Regions from separate parts of the Arthrobacter ginkgonis genome, predicted to be linked through region 2. Evidence: riboswitches for the same ligand, from Rfam matches in the RefSeq annotation. Region 2 holds a riboswitch; each other region holds the start of a gene.
What was found. A riboswitch is a leader RNA that binds a small molecule or an ion and turns the genes downstream of it on or off. The one in region 2 is predicted to bind S-adenosylmethionine.
Positions count from the first base shown of each region.

Region 1 (5,560 bases), on a different contig from region 2:
ACGAGCGCACCCGTCCTCGCGTGGCGCAGGTGGAAGGGGTCCAGCTTCGCCTCGATCCAGTCCCCGGAGACGGTCCAGGCGGCCTGGGGGTCCGCGGGGTCGTAGCTGAACGCCAGTTCGCCGTCGTGGTGGTGGACGAGCCCGTCCAGGAACAGGGCGTTTTCCGTGGCACCGGTTCCTTCGGTCCATTTGCCGCCCAGTTGCAGGCCCAGCCGCCGCCCGTCCGGCAGGGTTCCGGCGGCCACCGCCCAGTTCCAGCGCATGGAGTAGGGCCAGCGTCCCCGCCCGCGGTCCAGGGCGGCGAAGGCGTCCGGCCCTTCCACGTCCAGCTCCTCGCCGTCGACCTGGAGGATTCCGGACACCGGCCGGCCCACGTCCTTGAGCGTGTACTGGTAGCGCTTGGCGCTCCACGGAACCACCACTCCCAGCGACTCCCCGCCCGGGGCAACCTCCAGCACGGCCTGGATGCGCGGGGATTCCAGCCAGAGCACCACGCGTCCGTCCGGCTGGTCGGCGAAGCGCAGCCGCAGCGGCTCCAGCCGGCCGCCCACGCTCAGCGGGGGAAGCCCGTCCGGCAGCCTCACCGTCCCCGCGCCCGGGAAGGCCTTCCGCTCGTCCTGGACGATCTCCTTGCCGGTGAGGCGGTCGTAGAAGTAGGCCTGCATGACGGCGGCGTAGTCCAGGTGCGCGACCGTCATCCCCAGCACGAACCGTTCCGTGGTGATCCCCCAGTAGTCCCAGCGCTTGGTGCGCCACAGGTGCAGCGGCCCGGACGGCAGGCCGTCGCTGGTGTGCAGGGGTTGGCGGGTGAAGCCCGCGGCCTCCGGATTCAGCCTCCCGCCGGGCAGGCACAGCGGAACAGGGCGGGTGATCTCGCGCATGCGCCCCAGTCTAGGCGGCGAGGTGTGGGGGCCGCCGTCGTACGCATGCCCAAGCGTCGCCTGCATGGCGACGCGTCGCCATGCAGGCGACGCAACGGCATGCAATCGGCCCGCGTACGACGGCGGGAGGCGGGCCGGGTGCCCGGCCCGCCTCCCGCGGTGGTGATGTCGGCGGATGGGCCGCCGGGCCAGTTAGTGGAGCTGGCGCTTGGAGCTGATCACGCCGGTGTTGAAGCCGGCCAGGTGCAGGCCGCCGTGGAAGCGTGCGTGCTCGATCTTCACGCAGCGGTCCATGACCACGTTCAGGCCCGCGGCCTCGCCCTTCTCGGCGACGCCCTCGTGCCAGGAGCCCAGCTGCAGCCAGATGGTCTTGGAGCCCACCGCGATGGCCTCGTCCAGGACGCCGGGCAGGTCGTCGTGCTTGCGGAAGACCTCGACCAAGTCCGGCACCTCCGGCAGGTCCGCCAGGGACTTGTAGACCGGCTGGCCCAGGATCGTGTCCACCACGGGGTTCACGAAGTAGACCTTGAACCGGGTGGAGGAGAGCAGGTAGGTCGCCACGAAGTAGGACGCGCGGGACGGCTTGTCCGAGGCGCCCACGATCGCGATCGAGGTGGTGTTGCGCAGGATGTCCAGGCGTTCGGGGGCCGACGGGCCCACCCAGGTGCGCTCTGCGGTGGCGGTCACTTGGAGGCCCCTTCCTCGGCTGCAATGGATTCCTCAACGGATTCGACCACCCGGGTGCCCGGCTCCGTCACCTTGGCGCGGGCCGCGGGGATGGTGCAGGCCTCGCCGTCGTAGGTCGGCGCCGCGAATTCGGTGGTGCTGAAGACGTGGTCCTCGTGGTCTCGGCTGGGGCCGTGCTCGGCGCCGGCCTGCTGGGAGGCGGTGAGCGCCTGGTCCAGGTCCCACAGGATGTCCTCGAGGTCCTCCAGGCCCACGGAGAGGCGGATCAGGTCCTCCGGAACGCCGCCGGCGACCAGTTGGTCGGCCGTGAGCTGCTGGTGGGTGGTGGACGCCGGGTGCAGGACCAGCGTGCGGGCGTCGCCGATGTTGGCCAGGTGGCTGGCCAGCTGCAGCGCCTCGATGAACTTGGCGCCGGCGGCGCGGCCGCCCTTGACGCCGAAGCTGAACACGGAGCCGACGCCCAGCGGGAGCAGCTCCTTGGCGCGCTCGTGGTGCGGGTGCGTGGGCAGGCCGGCGAAGTTCACGTAGGTGACGCGCTCGTCCTGGTCCAGCCATTCGGCGACCTTCTGGGCGTTGTCCAGGTGGGCGTCCATGCGCTGGGGCAGGGTCTCGACGCCGATCAGCAGCTGGAACGCGGACTGCGCCGGCAGCGACGGGCCGATGTCGCGCAGCTGCTCCGAGCGCAGCTTGGTCAGGAAGCCGTACTCGCCGAAGTTGCCCCACCAAGAGACGTTGCCGTAGCTGGGCACCGGCTCGGTCATCTGCGGGAACTTGCCGTTGCCCCAGTTGAAGGTGCCGGATTCAACGATGACGCCGCCCAGGGTGGTGCCGTGGCCGCCGAGGAACTTGGTGGCGGAGTGGATGACGATGTCCGCCCCGTGCTCGATCGGGCGGATCAGGTATGGCGGGGTCAGAGTGGAGTCCACGACCAGCGGAACGCCGGCCTCGTTCGCGACGGCGGCCAGGCCCCGGAGATCGGCGACGTCGCCGGAGGGGTTGGCCACGATCTCGGTGTACACGGCCTTCGTGTTCTCGCGGATCGCGGCCTTGTAGTCGGCCGGGTCCGTCGAGTCGATGAAGGTGGTGTCGACGCCGAAGCGGCGCAGCGTCACGTCCAGCTGCGTGATGGTTCCTCCGTACAGCTTGGAGGAGGCGACGATGTGGTCCCCGGCCCCAGCCAGCGCGGCGAACACGAGGAACTCCGCGGCCATGCCGGAAGCGGTGGCGACGGCGCCGATGCCGCCCTCCAGGGAGGCGATGCGCTCCTCGAAGGCCGCCACGGTGGGGTTGCCGATGCGCGAGTAGATGTTGCCGTACTTCTGCAGGGCGAACAGGTTGGCGGCGTCGTCAGTGTCCTTGAAGACGAACGACGAGGTCTGGTAGATCGGGACCGCGCGGGCGCCGTGTTCGGCGTCGGGGGTGCCCCCGGCGTGGAGGGCGCGCGTGCGGAAGCCGAACTGGTGTTCTGCCATGAGGCGGGGGCTCCTTCAAGGTTGGTGGCGGGGAGGTAGGTCGATGTTGATTCCGGTGCCGTTGCGGCGGACAACGGCGGCCCACGGCACCGGGGGATCCGGCGCCACCACGGCCGAAGAAAAGCTCGCGCCTTCCCCATCGTTTCTGGCGGTAGCACCTTTCCGGCGGCGTCCGGAAGGTTGCTGCGGCGTCAGGGAGCCAGATCTCTCAGCCACTCGGGATGGACCGAACCATCCTCCCAAAAACCGGCCCCCCGATCAAAGAATGTTGACCACCGTTGCGCGTGGCCGCGATCTGACCGAAGATCCGGCGGCGGTCCCCCGTTATCGTTCAGACTGCTCCCACACCTCGCTCCGCTCGGCGCGGGTCCCTCGCCGCCTAGCGTCCATGAGCCTCCCAATCCTCGCTGGCGCTCGGATCGGGGCCCTCGGCTCATAGCGTCCAGGTGGCTCCCACACCTCGCTCCGCTCGGCGCGGGTCCCTCGCCGCCTAGACTTGGGCGCATGCAGGCACGGATCGCTTTTGTCAGGCACGGGGAAACGGACTGGAACGCCCAAGGGCGGTTGCAGGGCAGCAGGGACATCCCGCTGAACGACGCCGGCCGGGGACAGGCGCGGGAAGCCGGCCTGGCGCTGGGACGCGGACGGTGGGACCTGCTGGTCTCCTCGACGCTCCATCGCGCCGCCGAGAGCGCGGACATCATCGGAGCGCTGATCGGGCTTCAGCCGTCCCTCCGGCTGCCCGATCTGGTGGAGCGGAACTACGGCGCGGGTGAGGGCCGCATTGTGCAGGGGCTTCCCCGGCCCCAGATCGACGCCCTGCTGGCCACGGGGGAACCAGAGGCCTCCGTGGCGGCGCGCGGAGTGGGCGCCATTGACCGCCTGGCGGCCGAGTACCCCGGACGGCGGATCGTGGTGGTCGCCCACGGCACGATCATCCGCCTGACGCTGAATGCGGTGCTCGGCGGCAGCCACCCGCACGTGGAGAACGGCCAGGTCCTGGAACTGGACTGGGACGCCCGGGGCCGGGACGTCCGCCCGCGCGCGCTCATGCCAAGACAGTAGGCAGCCCTCGATAGCCGGCGGTTCCTGCCCCTCCACAGGCCGGGACCGCCGGCTTTTTCGTGGCCATCCCGGGACGGGCATGTATTAAAAAGCATTGACGATCGTCTCAAATTTGAAGATACTCAACGTGCGGGGTGCGCGGTTCACGGCGGGCCGGCAAGGGGCGGCTCCAAGTCGGCGCCCTTGCCGCCCGCCGCGAATCTTTCCGCGCCGAAGCCATTCCTTCCGCACTGACGATCTTTTCGCGGTGAGGTCCTTTTGTGCTGGGAATCCTTCCGCGGCGCATTCCTCCCCGCCCGGAAACGAGTTGGAGGCATTCAATGAAGAACCGTCCACGCCCTACACGCTTGCGCGCGCTCGCCGCCGCCGTCGCCCTCGCGGCAACGCCGCTGGCCCTGGTGCCAGCACCCGCCGTGGCCGCCGAGGATGAAGCCCATCAGGTCAAGGGGGTTTTCCATCAGGACGAGCCCGGCGAGGTGGTGTATGAGGCGGTGACCCCGGAGGACTGGAACGGCACCCTGGTGCTGGACCTGGACTTCAACCGGTGGACCGGGGAAAAGCGGGAGTGGTTCCTCTCCCACGGCTACGGCATCGGCGGCATTCAGCGCACCCAGAACCAGACGGCCTACGAGATCAAGAAGTACGTGGACGACCTCGTGGCCACCCGCGGCGAACTCATGGAGGCCGGAACGGAGGAGCCCGCCAGGACGATTGCCGTCGGGGCCTCGCGGGGTGGCTTCGTGGCCCGCATGTCCGTCGAGCATCGCCCCGACGTTTTCGACGGGGCGCTGGCCTTCGCCGGCGGCGGAGCGGGGGTGCTCGGTTCCTGGCTGAGCAAGGCCGACGCGGTGTGGGCCCTGAAGACGCTGGTGGACCCCGCGGCCCCGCTGGCCATCAACAACCTCCCCGACATTCCCGCCGGGGCGAGCTACGGCCCCGACTACCAGCAGGACGTCGCCCTCGCCGCCTTGGTGGAGAAGGCCCGCGGGGACGACGCCGGCACGGCCCGGCTGATGCTGGCCAGCGCGCTGGAGCAGGCCACCGCGTGGCCCTCCGGTGCGGAGGCGCCCGGCGCGAACGACTTCGAGGATCAGGCGCAGCGCATCGCCGACAGCTTCGCCTGGGCGAACCCGCAGTTCGTCCACAAGGAGATCGAGGACATGGCCGGGGGCCCGGTGGTGTGGAACCACGGCGTCGATTACGCCGCACTGCTGGAGGATTCCGGGGCGATCGAGCGGGTCCGCTACTGGTATGACAAGGCGGGCCTCGACGTCGAGGACGACCTCGCGAGGCTGGCGGGGGCCCCGCGCTACTCCGCGGACGCGGCGGCGATCGGCACCCTGGACGAGAAGGGCACCTTCACCGGGGACACCGGCCAGCGGCCGGTGCTCAGCATCAAGACCATCGGCGACGGCGCGGACGCGGTGCCGTTGGATGCCGCCTACGTCCAGACCT
Region 1 is NZ_BAABEO010000006.1:101,574-107,133, forward strand. Features, by position in the region: gene ABD912_RS02005 (DUF2804 domain-containing protein) at 1-881, opposite strand, end outside; gene ABD912_RS02010 (CoA-binding protein) at 1,074-1,568, opposite strand; gene ABD912_RS02015 (O-acetylhomoserine aminocarboxypropyltransferase/cysteine synthase family protein) at 1,565-3,040, opposite strand; SAM riboswitch class I at 3,174-3,268, opposite strand; gene ABD912_RS02020 (histidine phosphatase family protein) at 3,545-4,105, shown strand; gene ABD912_RS02025 (prolyl oligopeptidase family serine peptidase) at 4,426-5,560, shown strand, end outside.
Region 1: linked by a shared signal. The riboswitch ahead of ABD912_RS02015 (O-acetylhomoserine aminocarboxypropyltransferase/cysteine synthase family protein) and the one ahead of ABD912_RS18120 (flavin reductase family protein) in region 2 are both predicted to bind S-adenosylmethionine.

Region 2 (5,560 bases):
TCCGGGACAGGTTCTGCGCCGACGGTTTCTGCCCGGCGGTGGTCGGCAACGTCCTGGTCTACCGGGACCACCACCACGTCACCGACACGTACATGCGCACCCTGGCGCCGGCGTTCGGGGACCGGCTCGGTGCGGCCCTGCGGGCCGACGGGCTGGACTGGTGACATCCCGCCGTCCACAACCCCGGCGCGGCCCGCATCCGCGCACTGCCGGCCGGCGGGCGGGACCGCGCGCCCACCGGCGCGTTTAGGGTGGGGAGCGGGTATCCGGTAGGATGGGTCAGGCTGTTTCCGCCGTGTTCGCAACCGGACGAAGGCGGGAACACAACGCAAAGAACCTCCTGTTACGGATATCCCGTGACCGCTTAGCCCGAAGGAGGTGGGTTCACATGCGTGCTTATGAACTGATGGTGCTGATCGACCCCGAGGTCGACGAGCGTACCGTTGAACCGACCCTTGCCAAGTTCCTGGACGTCGTCCGCAACGATGGCGGAACCATTGACAACGTAGATGTCTGGGGCCGTCGCCGCTTGGCCTACGACATCAAGAAGAAGAACGAGGCCATCTACGTGGTGGTTAACTTCACCGCAACCCCGGCCACCTCCGCGGAGCTTGACCGCCAGCTGTCTCTGAACGAGACCATCCTGCGCACCAAGATCATCCGCCCGGAGGACCAGAAGGTTTCCGCAGAGTAATTCTGCGGTTTCCCTCGTAGAACAAGACGACAGGAGGCACGATGGCAGGCGAGACCGTCATCACGGTTATCGGTAATCTCACCGGTGACCCGGAACTTCGTTTCACCCCGTCCGGGTCCGCAGTGGCGAACTTCACCATTGCCTCGACCCCGCGGACCTTTGACCGTCAGAGCAACGACTGGAAGGACGGCGAAACGCTGTTCCTTCGCGCGTCGGTCTGGCGCGAGGCTGCCGAAAATGTCGCCGAGACGCTGACCAAGGGCATGCGAGTCATCGCCCAGGGCCGGCTGAAGTCGCGTTCCTACGAGACCAAGGAAGGCGAGAAGCGCACCGTAATCGAGCTCGAGGTCGATGAAATCGGCCCGTCGCTGCGGTACGCCTCCGCCAAGGTCACCCGCACCCAGCGCTCCGGCGGTGGTGGCAACGGTGGCTTCGGCGGCGGCAACGCCGGCGGTTTCGGTGGCGGCAACGCAGGCGCCAACGCCGGTGGTTTCGGTGGCGGCGGCAACGCCGGCGCCAACTCCGGTGGCAACTGGGGCGCCCCGGCCGAGGACCCGTGGGGTTCCCCGGCTTCCGGCAACAACGGCGGAGGCTGGGGCAGCAACCCGGGCTCCGACGAACCGCCTTTCTAAACAACTTATCCACCATCCCGCAGAGAACTTCTGCGGGCTCCCCTTAGTAAAGGAGCTCCACGATGGCTAAGGCTGAACTCCGTAAGCCCAAACCAAAGTCCAACCCCCTGAAGGCCGCTGACGTCAAGGTCATCGACTACAAGGACGTCGCGCTGCTGCGCAAGTTCATCTCCGACCGCGGAAAGATCCGTGCCCGTCGCGTGACCGGCGTCTCCGTCCAGGAGCAGCGCAAGATCGCTCAGGCCATCAAGAACGCGCGCGAAGTTGCCCTGCTGCCTTACTCCGGCGCTGGCCGCGGCTAAGGAAGGGAAACCAACATGGCAAAGCTCATTCTGACCCATGAAGTCACCGGCCTGGGTGCCGCTGGCGACGTCGTCGAGGTGAAGGACGGTTACGCACGTAACTACCTGCTGCCCCGCAACTTCGCCATCACCTGGAGCAAGGGTGGCGAGAAGCAGGTCGAGTCCATCAAGGCCGCCCGTGCTGCCCGCGCCGTCGCTTCCCTGGAAGAGGCCAAGCAGCTCGCTGCGTCCCTGTCCGCCAAGCCGGTCAAGCTGACCGTCAAGGCTGGCGCCACGGGCCGCCTGTTCGGCACCGTCAAGGCCGACGACGTCGCCAAGGCTGTCGAGGCCGCTGGCCTGGGCAAGATCGACAAGCGCAAGGTGGAAATCACCGAGCACATCAAGTCGACCGGTGCCCACCAGGCCACCGTCCGCCTGCACGAGGACGTCTCCGCGACCATCGACCTGCAGGTCGTCGCCGCGAAGTAAGTCTGGCAACAGCATTCCACCGGTGCCCTAGGGTGCCGCGTGGCGAAAGGGTCCCGCTTCGGCGGGGCCCTTTTGCGTTTCCTCAAATTGCGTTCTGACAGCCCGTTTCGACGCAGTACGCAACAGAAGCCCGGGTTCCTTTGACCGGGCGCCCGCCAGCGCCGTAGCGTTGGTGACGAATCAAGAGCGTCAACGCGAAGCCCTGGCTTGTTGGCCGACAACCCTCTTTCGGTAGTGGGGTGTTCCAGGTGATGATTCGGCCGCCCGGAAAACCGGCCGGCAAGTACCGCGTGGGGGGGGCGCCATACCACCCGCGCGCCCGACGTCGAAGGATCAAGCCATGGCCCTCACCGATGACCTCTCCGCGAACTCCCTGCGCACCGCCTTCTCCCGCTTCCCCTCCGGCGTCGCGGCGCTGTGCGCGATCGTCGACGGCGAGCCCCAGGGCATCGTCGCCTCCTCCTTCACCGTGGGCGTGTCCCTGGAGCCGCCGCTGGTGATGTTCGCCGTTCAGAACTCCTCCCGCACCTGGCCGGTGGTGCGCCGCAACGCGCGCATCGGCGTGTCCATCCTCGGCGAGGCCCACGAGGACGTCTGCCGCCAGATCTCCGCCCGCACCGGCGACCGCTTCGCCGGGCTGGCCCTGGACTCCACCGACGAGGGCGCGCTGTTCCTGCACGACGCCGCCCTGTGGCTGGACTGCTCCGTGGAGCAGGAGATCCCGGCCGGGGACCACCACGTGGTGCTACTGCGCGTGCACGGCCACGCCACGCACGACGACGCCCACGCCCCGCTGGTCTTCCACGGCTCCGCGTTCCGCCGGCTGCAGAGCCGCGACGCGCTGGTCTAGCCGCCCCGGTTCCCGGCCCGCGCCGCGAGATCCCGCCGATAGGCGTTGGGGGAGCGGCCGCAGGCCTGCCGGAAGACGCGGGAGAAGTGCCGCACGTCGCGGCCCCCACCGTTCGGCGACGAACCCCATGGCGTCCGCGAAAGAGGCGGTCACCAGGTCCACCGGCGCCGCCGACTCCCCGTTGAACCGCCGGGCATAGGGCAGCGTCGAGTCGTGGACCGTGAAGTCCTTGGGTCCCAGCGCCGCCGAGTTGGCGCCCTGTTCGATGGTGCTCCGGCCCGCCAGGTGCAGCGAGATGCCGACGAACGGGTCCGCCCCGGCCGCGGCCAGCCGTTTGGTTCGGTCCACCCAGTGCGGCCCGGAGGAAACCGTGAAGGGCCGGATCCCGTTGACGGTGACGGCCTCGATCAGCGCCGAAGGAGGGGTGCTCGCTCCTGATTCCCAGCGGCAGCATCAGCCCGTCCACCAGCACCCGCCGCTCGGGCAGGTGCGCCGCGGTGCGCGCGCAGTATCCGCCCTCCGGGCCGTCCTTTCCGCCATCCTCACCAAGCCATGCACGACGCCGGCCCGCGCCACCAAGGCGGGGCCGGCGTCGTGCGGTGCCCGCTAGAGATTGAACTGCTACAGGTTGAATCGGCCGATCATGTTCACGTCCTTATTGCGACCAGGCCCGGGACGGTCCAGTAGTCCTCGTCGCACTCGCCCATGAACTGGTCGGCGAACGCCCCCGTAGCTGCCCCGGTAGTAGCGCTCGTCGTGCTTGTGGCGGGAGCCGAACCCGGTGTTGGTGGCGTCCCACAGGGCCTTGAGGGTCTTCACGCGCTGCAGGGAATCGATGCCGTTGGACCCGGGCACATACTGGCCAGGAAGGACGCCTTGCAGTCCGGGCTGCGCCCCATCCAGCCGTAGGACATTTTGGCCCACTCGGCGATCGCGTCACGGCCCTTGATCAGGTCCGCGGAGGACTTCGGGGCCCTGAACCAAGCGTAGGTGCGGCCTTCCGCTGCCCCCAACCCTACGGATGTATGCCCCGCTGTGGGCGCAGAGTGCAGGAGGGGGGGCATCCCAGCTCAGAGCGTCTGGCCCGCCGCGGCCCGGGCCCGCCGGGACGGACCACCACATCCTGTGACCCGTGGTGCGGGTGTCAATGCCTGGGGTGTGGAACGGGATGGTGCTGGGCGCATGTGGTGGTTTCCTCCCGGGAGGCGACGTGCCCGGCGCCCGGGCGGCGGGGGCTTGGAAATGCGTCCGGCCGGCGCCGTCGAGGTGCCTCATTCCTTGGAGGCCGAAAACCGACAAATCACCATCGGGCATACCAAAAGTGGAAATTGGCCAAGAAATCTTGCCAATTAAGGTGACATGAACCACGTTCTATGGAAATCTGTATACCAGTTGAGGTCGACTGGTTCCTGCGAGATCGGATGCCGGGCCGAACTCACCGAACCGAGCGGCACTCCCTGATCAGCTTCGCCCGCCCCTAGGGCAGGCACATTGAAAGGTTTCCCATGGCTCGCACCACTTTCCGGATGACATCCCTGCTGGCGGCTTGCGTCGGCACGGGCCTTCTTGTGACATCTTGTGGTCTCTCCGCCCCTGCTTCGACGAATGGGGCCCCGTCCCGCGACGAGGCCGTGGTGATCGGTACACGCCTGATGGCGGAAACGCTCGACCCGCAGCAGGCCTCGAACGCAACCAACGAGTTCTACAACGCGCCGGTCTACAACACCCTGGTGACGTTCAACGCCCAGGGGGAACTCGCTCCCGAACTCGCCGTCGAGTGGGAGATCGCCAAGGACGCGAAGTCCTTGACCCTGAAACTGCGGGACGGCGTCACCTTCCACAGCGGCAACCCGTTCACGGCCGACGACGTCGTCTACACCCTGGAACGGGCCAAGAAGGTGGGCACCGGAGTCGCCGCTTTCATCGCGGGCGTCGAGTCCGCCACCGCCCAGGACGACTCCACCGTGACGATCAAGTTGCGCGAGACCAACCTGGACGCCATCAACGCCTTGAGCATGGTCTACATCCTCGACTCGGCCCTGGTGAAGCAGCACGAAGGCAACGACAACGCACAGCAGTGGCTGGCAAACAACGACGCCGGCTCCGGCGCCTTCGCGATGAAGGCCTTCAAGCCCAGCCAGCAGGTCTCGCTCGCCCGATTCGACGGCTACTGGGAGCCGCTTGCAGGCCGCCCGTCCGTCTTGGAAATGCGGATGATCCCCGAAGCCAGCGCCGTCCGCGATGAACTGCAAGCCGGCGGCATCGATATCGGCTACGAAATCGCGGCGGCTGACAAGCCCCTCTTCGAATCGTCCGACAAGTACCAGGTCGTCACCATCCCGGGTCCGATCCAGACCTACGTGAACCTGAATATGAAGGGCAAGTGGACCTCCGATCCCCGGGTGCGCGAAGCGCTGCAGCTTTCCTACGACTACCAGGGCCACCTGGACACCATCCTGCACGGCCGGGGCAAGTTCGCCACCGGCCTGGCTTCGGACACCGTCCGGTGCCGTGCCGAGCTGCCCGCGCTCCACCAGGACCTGGAACGGGCCAAGAGCCTGATCAAGGAGGCAGGCGCCGAGGGAGCGACCCTGACGCTCGCCTACCAAACCGG
Region 2 is NZ_BAABEO010000024.1:70,554-76,113, forward strand. Features, by position in the region: gene ABD912_RS18095 (acyltransferase family protein) at 1-164, shown strand, start outside; gene rpsF (30S ribosomal protein S6) at 389-694, shown strand; gene ABD912_RS18105 (single-stranded DNA-binding protein) at 736-1,326, shown strand; gene rpsR (30S ribosomal protein S18) at 1,389-1,628, shown strand; gene rplI (50S ribosomal protein L9) at 1,644-2,096, shown strand; SAM riboswitch class IV at 2,275-2,388, shown strand; gene ABD912_RS18120 (flavin reductase family protein) at 2,437-2,946, shown strand; gene ABD912_RS23590 (helix-turn-helix transcriptional regulator) at 2,943-3,041, opposite strand; gene ABD912_RS18125 (4-hydroxyphenylacetate 3-hydroxylase C-terminal domain-containing protein) at 3,568-3,801, opposite strand; gene ABD912_RS23595 (4-hydroxyphenylacetate 3-hydroxylase N-terminal domain-containing protein) at 3,762-4,010, opposite strand; gene ABD912_RS18130 (ABC transporter substrate-binding protein) at 4,578-5,560, shown strand, end outside.

Region 3 (5,560 bases), on a different contig from region 2:
GACGACGACGCCGCGGCCGTACGCGGGCGCGCCGCGCGTGTGGCACGGCTCGGCGACCTCCCTGGCCTCCGCGGCGCTGGCCGGCGACTGGGGCGATCCGCTGTTCACCGCCAACGCCATCCAGCCCCGCGAGAACTACAAGGTGCTGATCGACCACTACGCCGAACGGTACGACGCCGCCGGCCACGACCCCGCCCACCGGTACATCGCTTCCGGCGCCGGGGCGGGCGGCATCTTCCTCGCGGACACCACGGCCGAGGCCAAGCGGCAGTTCGGCCCCGTCTACGAGGCCCTGACCGCCGGCCGCGACGTGCCCGGCAACAACTCCCCGTTCCGCAGCATCGACCATGCCGTCGCCGAGGGACCGTCCCTGGTCGGCAGCCCGGAGGACGTGGCCGCGAAGATCCTGGAGTACCACGCGCTGTACGGGCACGCGCTCCAGGCGATCTCGCTGCCCACCACGCTGCCGTTCGGCCAGCAGCTGGAGGTCCTCGAACGCTTCGCCGCCGAGGTCATCCCGGCGGTCCGGGCCGCGGCACCGACCACCCTGTGGGAGGCGGAGGACCCCTTCGCCGCCCGAGTCCACGGGGTGCCCGCCGCCCTGGCCGCCACCCGCTAGCCCCGCTTGCCTGCCCGCACCACCCACCACCTGCCACCCCATCGAAAGGCATCCCCATGACATCCCCTCTCCGTTCCGCCCTGCCCGCCGCCGTGCTGGTCTCCGTCCTGGGGACCGCCGTCCTCGCCGGCTGCGCCGACCCCGGAGCCTCCGCCGCCACCAACCCGGCGTCGGATGTCAAGGCCTTCGACCTCTCCCCGGACCAGCAGCGCTACGCCTCGGACAAGTCGGCCGAGGCCGCGGCGCTGGTCCCGGAATCGGTGTCCGCGGACGGGAAGCTGACCGTCGCGGTGAGCCCGTGGGCCGCCCCGTTGGCCGTGTACGCCACGGACAACAAGACGCCCGTGGGCAACGAGGTCGACATCGCCCATGCGCTCGCCGACTCGCTGGGCCTGGAGGCAGAGATCGTCGACGTCGCGTGGGCCGACTGGCCGCTGGGCGTGGAGTCCGGCAAGTATGAGGCCGTCCTGTCCAACGTCACCGTGACCAAGGAACGCAAGGACAAGTTCGACTTCGCCAGCTACCGCGAAGACAAGCTGGGCTTCTACGTCAAGAGCGATTCGGCGATCACCGGCCTGGAGAAGGCGGAGGACGTCGCCGGGCTGCGCATCATCGTCGGCTCCGGGACCAACCAGGAGAAGATCCTGCTGGACTGGGACGCGGAGAACAAGAAGAACGGCCTGAAGCCGATCGAGTTCCAGTACTACGACGACGACTCCGCCTCCTCGCTGGCGCTGCAGTCCGGACGGGCCGACGCGACCTTCGGGCCGAACGCGACCTCCGCGTACAAGGCCGCGCAGGACGGCAAGAGCAAGCAGGTGGGCCTCATCGCCGGCGGGTGGCCGGAGAAGGCCAACATCGCCGTGACGGTGAAGAAGGGCTCCGGCCTGGCCGAAGCCGCACAGGCCGGCATCAACCACCTCATCGAAAACGGCACCTACGCCAGCGTCCTCGAGCGCTGGGGCCTGGCCGACGAAGGGATCGCCGAGTCCGAGCTGAACCCCCCGGGGCTGGGCGACTAGCCCTCCCCGAGAAGGGGCCGGGGGCTGGTCCTGGCCGGGACGATCCGGTTTCGCCAAGGCTTCCTGCTCCCGGTACGCGTTTCACCAAAGGACGATGTCGGGTTTGGGCGCCAAACCCGACATCGTCCTTTGGTGAAACGCAGAAGGGGCACACGGTCCTTTGGCCAAACGCAATAAGGGGCAGACGCGAAACATGTCGTCCCGAGACGCCGCACGGCGCGTTTTCGGCTCCCGAACCGGGGCTGGGAGCGCGCCGCGCGGCGTTTTCGGCGTCATGTTTCGTCATAAAAGGCTCCATGACAGTTTCGGCGCGGAGCGCTTGCACGGGGCACCGATTCCGGTTTTAGATAGTCGAACCAAACCATCAAGAGCGGCCGAGAGATCTGGATCGATGACGCCGCAGCAACCATCCGATGGCACCCCTCGCGGGTCCTTCGGAACGGTGCTACCGCCAGAAGCGATGGAGACGCATCAGCGAAACCACCTCGAGGCCTCGGCGTGCCGCGGCTCGGGATTTCGGCTGATTTTCCGGGCTTGCTAGCCGATGCGCTCCCTCGTTCAAACCGACGAGGAGAGTCATGGCACCACCCCCCACCACGGCGGCACCGCCGTCGTTGTCCTACGAGTTGTATCCGCCGGTGCACCGTGACGCCAGCGACTCGGTGCTGGAAACCGTGGCCGCGCTGGAGGCCTCCCGGCCCGACTACGTGTCCGTCACCTACAACGGCACCCCGGAGCGCCGGAGGGCCTCCGTGGAACTGATCCGGCACCTGACCGAGAACACCAGGTTGCGCCCGCTGGCCCATCTGTGCTGCGTGGGGGAGACCCGCGAAAGCCTGGACCTGCTGGTCCGCTACTTCCTGTCCCTGGGCGTGCGCGGGGTGCTGGCCCTGCGCGGTGACCTGCCCCAGGATCCGGAGGCGTTCCGTGGCGAACTGCCGTTCGCCCGCTACCTCGTGGAGCTGATCCGCGACGTGGAGCGGCGGCACAGCGCAGCGCTGGCCGGCGGACGGCTGGCGGTCGGCGTCGCGGCCTACGCGCACCGCCACCCGGAATCGCCGAGCTTCCAGCACGACGTCGAGGTGCTGCTCTCCAAGGAGCGTTCCGGCGCGAACTTCGCGATCACCCAGGTCTACTTCCAGGCCGGCGACTACGAGCGGCTGGTCGAGGCGGCCCGCAAGGCCGGAGTCACGATCCCGATCATCCCGGGCATCATCCCGGTCTCCAGCGTGGCACGGCTGCGCCGGCTCTCCGTCCTCACCGGGCTTCCGGCCGAGCGCGAGCTGCTGCACCGCCTGGAAACGGCCTCCAGCGACGCCGAACGCCACCGCATCGGCGTGGACCACGCGGCCGGCCTGGGGCGCGCCGCCCTGGCCGCCGGGGCGCCGGGCCTGCACCTGTACACCTTCAACGACCACCGCGGCTCGCTCGACGTGATCGAAGCCGTGGGCCTGCCCGGCACCCGCGCGGTGCCGCTGGACACCGGCCAGCTGGACCTCCAGCCGGCCGACAGACCGCTCAGTGCCGCCCGATGAGTGCCGCCGTATGAGCACCGCCGGCCCCGACAACCACCAAGACCACCCGAACCACCAAAACAACCCCCACCCCGCTGAGAACCCCCAGCACACCGAGAAGCAGGAGCACACCGTGACCACCGCCAACACCTTCCCCGCCGCCACCATCCTCGGCTACCCCCGCCTGGGCCCGAACCGCGAACTCAAGCGGGCCGTGGAATCCCACTGGGCCGGCACCCTCGACGAGGACGGCCTGGAAAGCGTCGCCGCAACCCTGCAGGACGCGACCGTCGCCCGCCTGGAGCAGCTGGGCCTGAACCGCGCCGACTCCTCGATCCCGGCCGACTTCGCCCTCTACGACCAGGTGCTTGATGCCACCGCCGCCCTCGGCGCGCTCCCGGCCCGCTTCGCCGACCTCGCCGTCGAGGACGGGGCCGTGGACCTGGCCGGCTACTTCACGCTGGCCCGCGGCGACGGGCAGCGCCCGCCGCTGGAGCTGACCAAGTGGTTCGACACCAACTACCACTACCTGGTCCCGGAGATCGGCCCGGACACCCCGCTGCGGGCCGTCGCGCACCGCCTGGCCGGCATCGTCCGCCGCCACCGCGCCGCCGGCTCCACGCTGCGCCCGGTCCTCGTGGGCCCGATCACCTACCTGCTGCTGGCCAAGCCGGAGGACGGCGCGCCGGAAGGCTTCGACCCGCTCTCCCGCATCGACGACGCCGTGGCCGCCTACCAGGGCATCCTCGCCCAGCTCGCCGCGGCCGGCGCCGAGTGGGTCCAGCTCGACGAGCCCGCGCTGGCGACCGACCGCGGGGCCGCGCTGATCGCCCCGGGCGGCGTCGCCGAGCGCGTTTACCTCGAACTGGCCAACGCCCCGGTCGTCTCCGCGAACGACGCCGGGACCCCGGCCGCCGCCGGCACCCGCCCCGCGCTGCTGGTCACCACCGGCTATGGCACCGCCGGATCGCTTCAGGCCCCCGGCGAGGCCCTGCAGACGCTGGCCTCCACCGGCATCGAGGCCGTCCACGCCGATCTGGTCCGCGGCCGCCGCCCGCTCGCCCCGGCCCTGGCCGCGATCGCGAAGACCGGCGTGCGCTTCGTCGCCGGCGTCGTCAACGCCCGCAACATCTGGCGCAACGACCTCTCCGCCTCCCTGGACGCGCTCGAGTCCCTCCGCGCCGACCTGCGCGCGGGGGACCCGACGGCCGAGTTGGTCGCGGCCACCGCCACCTCGCTGCTGCACGTCCCGCACGACGTCGCCGCCGAGACGGACCTGCCGGCCCACCTGCCCGAATGGCTGGCCTTCGCCGACCAGAAGGTCGCCGAGGTCTCCGTGCTCGCCCGCGGCCTCGCGGACCGCGCCGGGGTCGCCGCCGAGCTGTCCGCCGCCGCCGAGGCCATTTCCCGCCGCGAACGCTTCGCCGGAACCACCCAGCAGGCCGTCCGGACGCGCACCGCCGCCCTGGCCCCGGCCGACTTCTCCCGCTCCGCCGCGGAGGTCCGCTCCGCCGCGCAGGAGAAGGCGCTCGCCCTGCCGCTGCTGCCGACCACCACGATCGGTTCCTTCCCGCAGACCGGCGAGGTCCGCAAGGCCCGCGCCGCGGCGGCCGCCGGCAAGAGCACCCCGGAGGCCTACGAGTCCTTCCTGAAGGAGGAGATCACCCGCGTGGTCCGCCTGCAGGAGGACCTGGGCCTGGACGTGCTGGTCCACGGCGAGGCCGAGCGCAACGACATGGTCCAGTACTTCGCGGAGAACTTCGACGGCTTCGCCGAGACCCGCAACGGCTGGGTCCAGTCCTACGGCTCCCGCGCCACCCGCCCCTCCATCCTCTGGGGCGACGTGTCCCGCCCGAAGGCCTTCACGGTCCCGTGGATCACCTTCGCGCAGTCCCTCACCGAGAAGCCGCTCAAGGGCATGCTCACCGGCCCGGTCACCATCCTCGCCTGGTCCTTCGTCCGCGACGACCAGCCGCTGGGGGAGACCGCCAACCAGGTCGCGCTGGCCCTGCGCGACGAGATCGCCGACCTCGAGGCCGCCGGCATCGGGATCGTGCAGGTCGACGAGCCGGCCCTGCGCGAACTGCTGCCGCTGCGCGCCGGGGACCAGCCCGCCTACCTGGACTGGTCGGTGGCCTCCTTCCGGCTGGCCACCTCCGGGGCCGCGGACGGCACCCAGATCCACACCCACCTGTGTTACTCGGAGTTCGGCGAGGTCATCTCCGCCATCGACGGCCTGGACGCGGACGTGACCAGCATCGAGGCGGCCCGCTCCCGGCTGGAGGTCGTGGCGGACATCGCCGGCTTCGGCTTCGGCCGCGGGATCGGCCCGGGCGTCTATGACATCCACTCCCCGCGCGTGCCGTCGGCAGCGGAGATCGATGGCCTGATCGGCACCGCGCTGG
Region 3 is NZ_BAABEO010000008.1:839,346-844,905, reverse strand. Features, by position in the region: gene ABD912_RS06475 (LLM class flavin-dependent oxidoreductase) at 1-619, shown strand, start outside; gene ABD912_RS06470 (ABC transporter substrate-binding protein) at 676-1,641, shown strand; SAM riboswitch class I at 2,000-2,108, shown strand; gene ABD912_RS06465 (methylenetetrahydrofolate reductase) at 2,220-3,176, shown strand; gene metE (5-methyltetrahydropteroyltriglutamate--homocysteine S-methyltransferase) at 3,187-5,560, shown strand, end outside.
Region 3: linked by a shared signal. The riboswitch ahead of ABD912_RS06465 (methylenetetrahydrofolate reductase) and the one ahead of ABD912_RS18120 (flavin reductase family protein) in region 2 are both predicted to bind S-adenosylmethionine.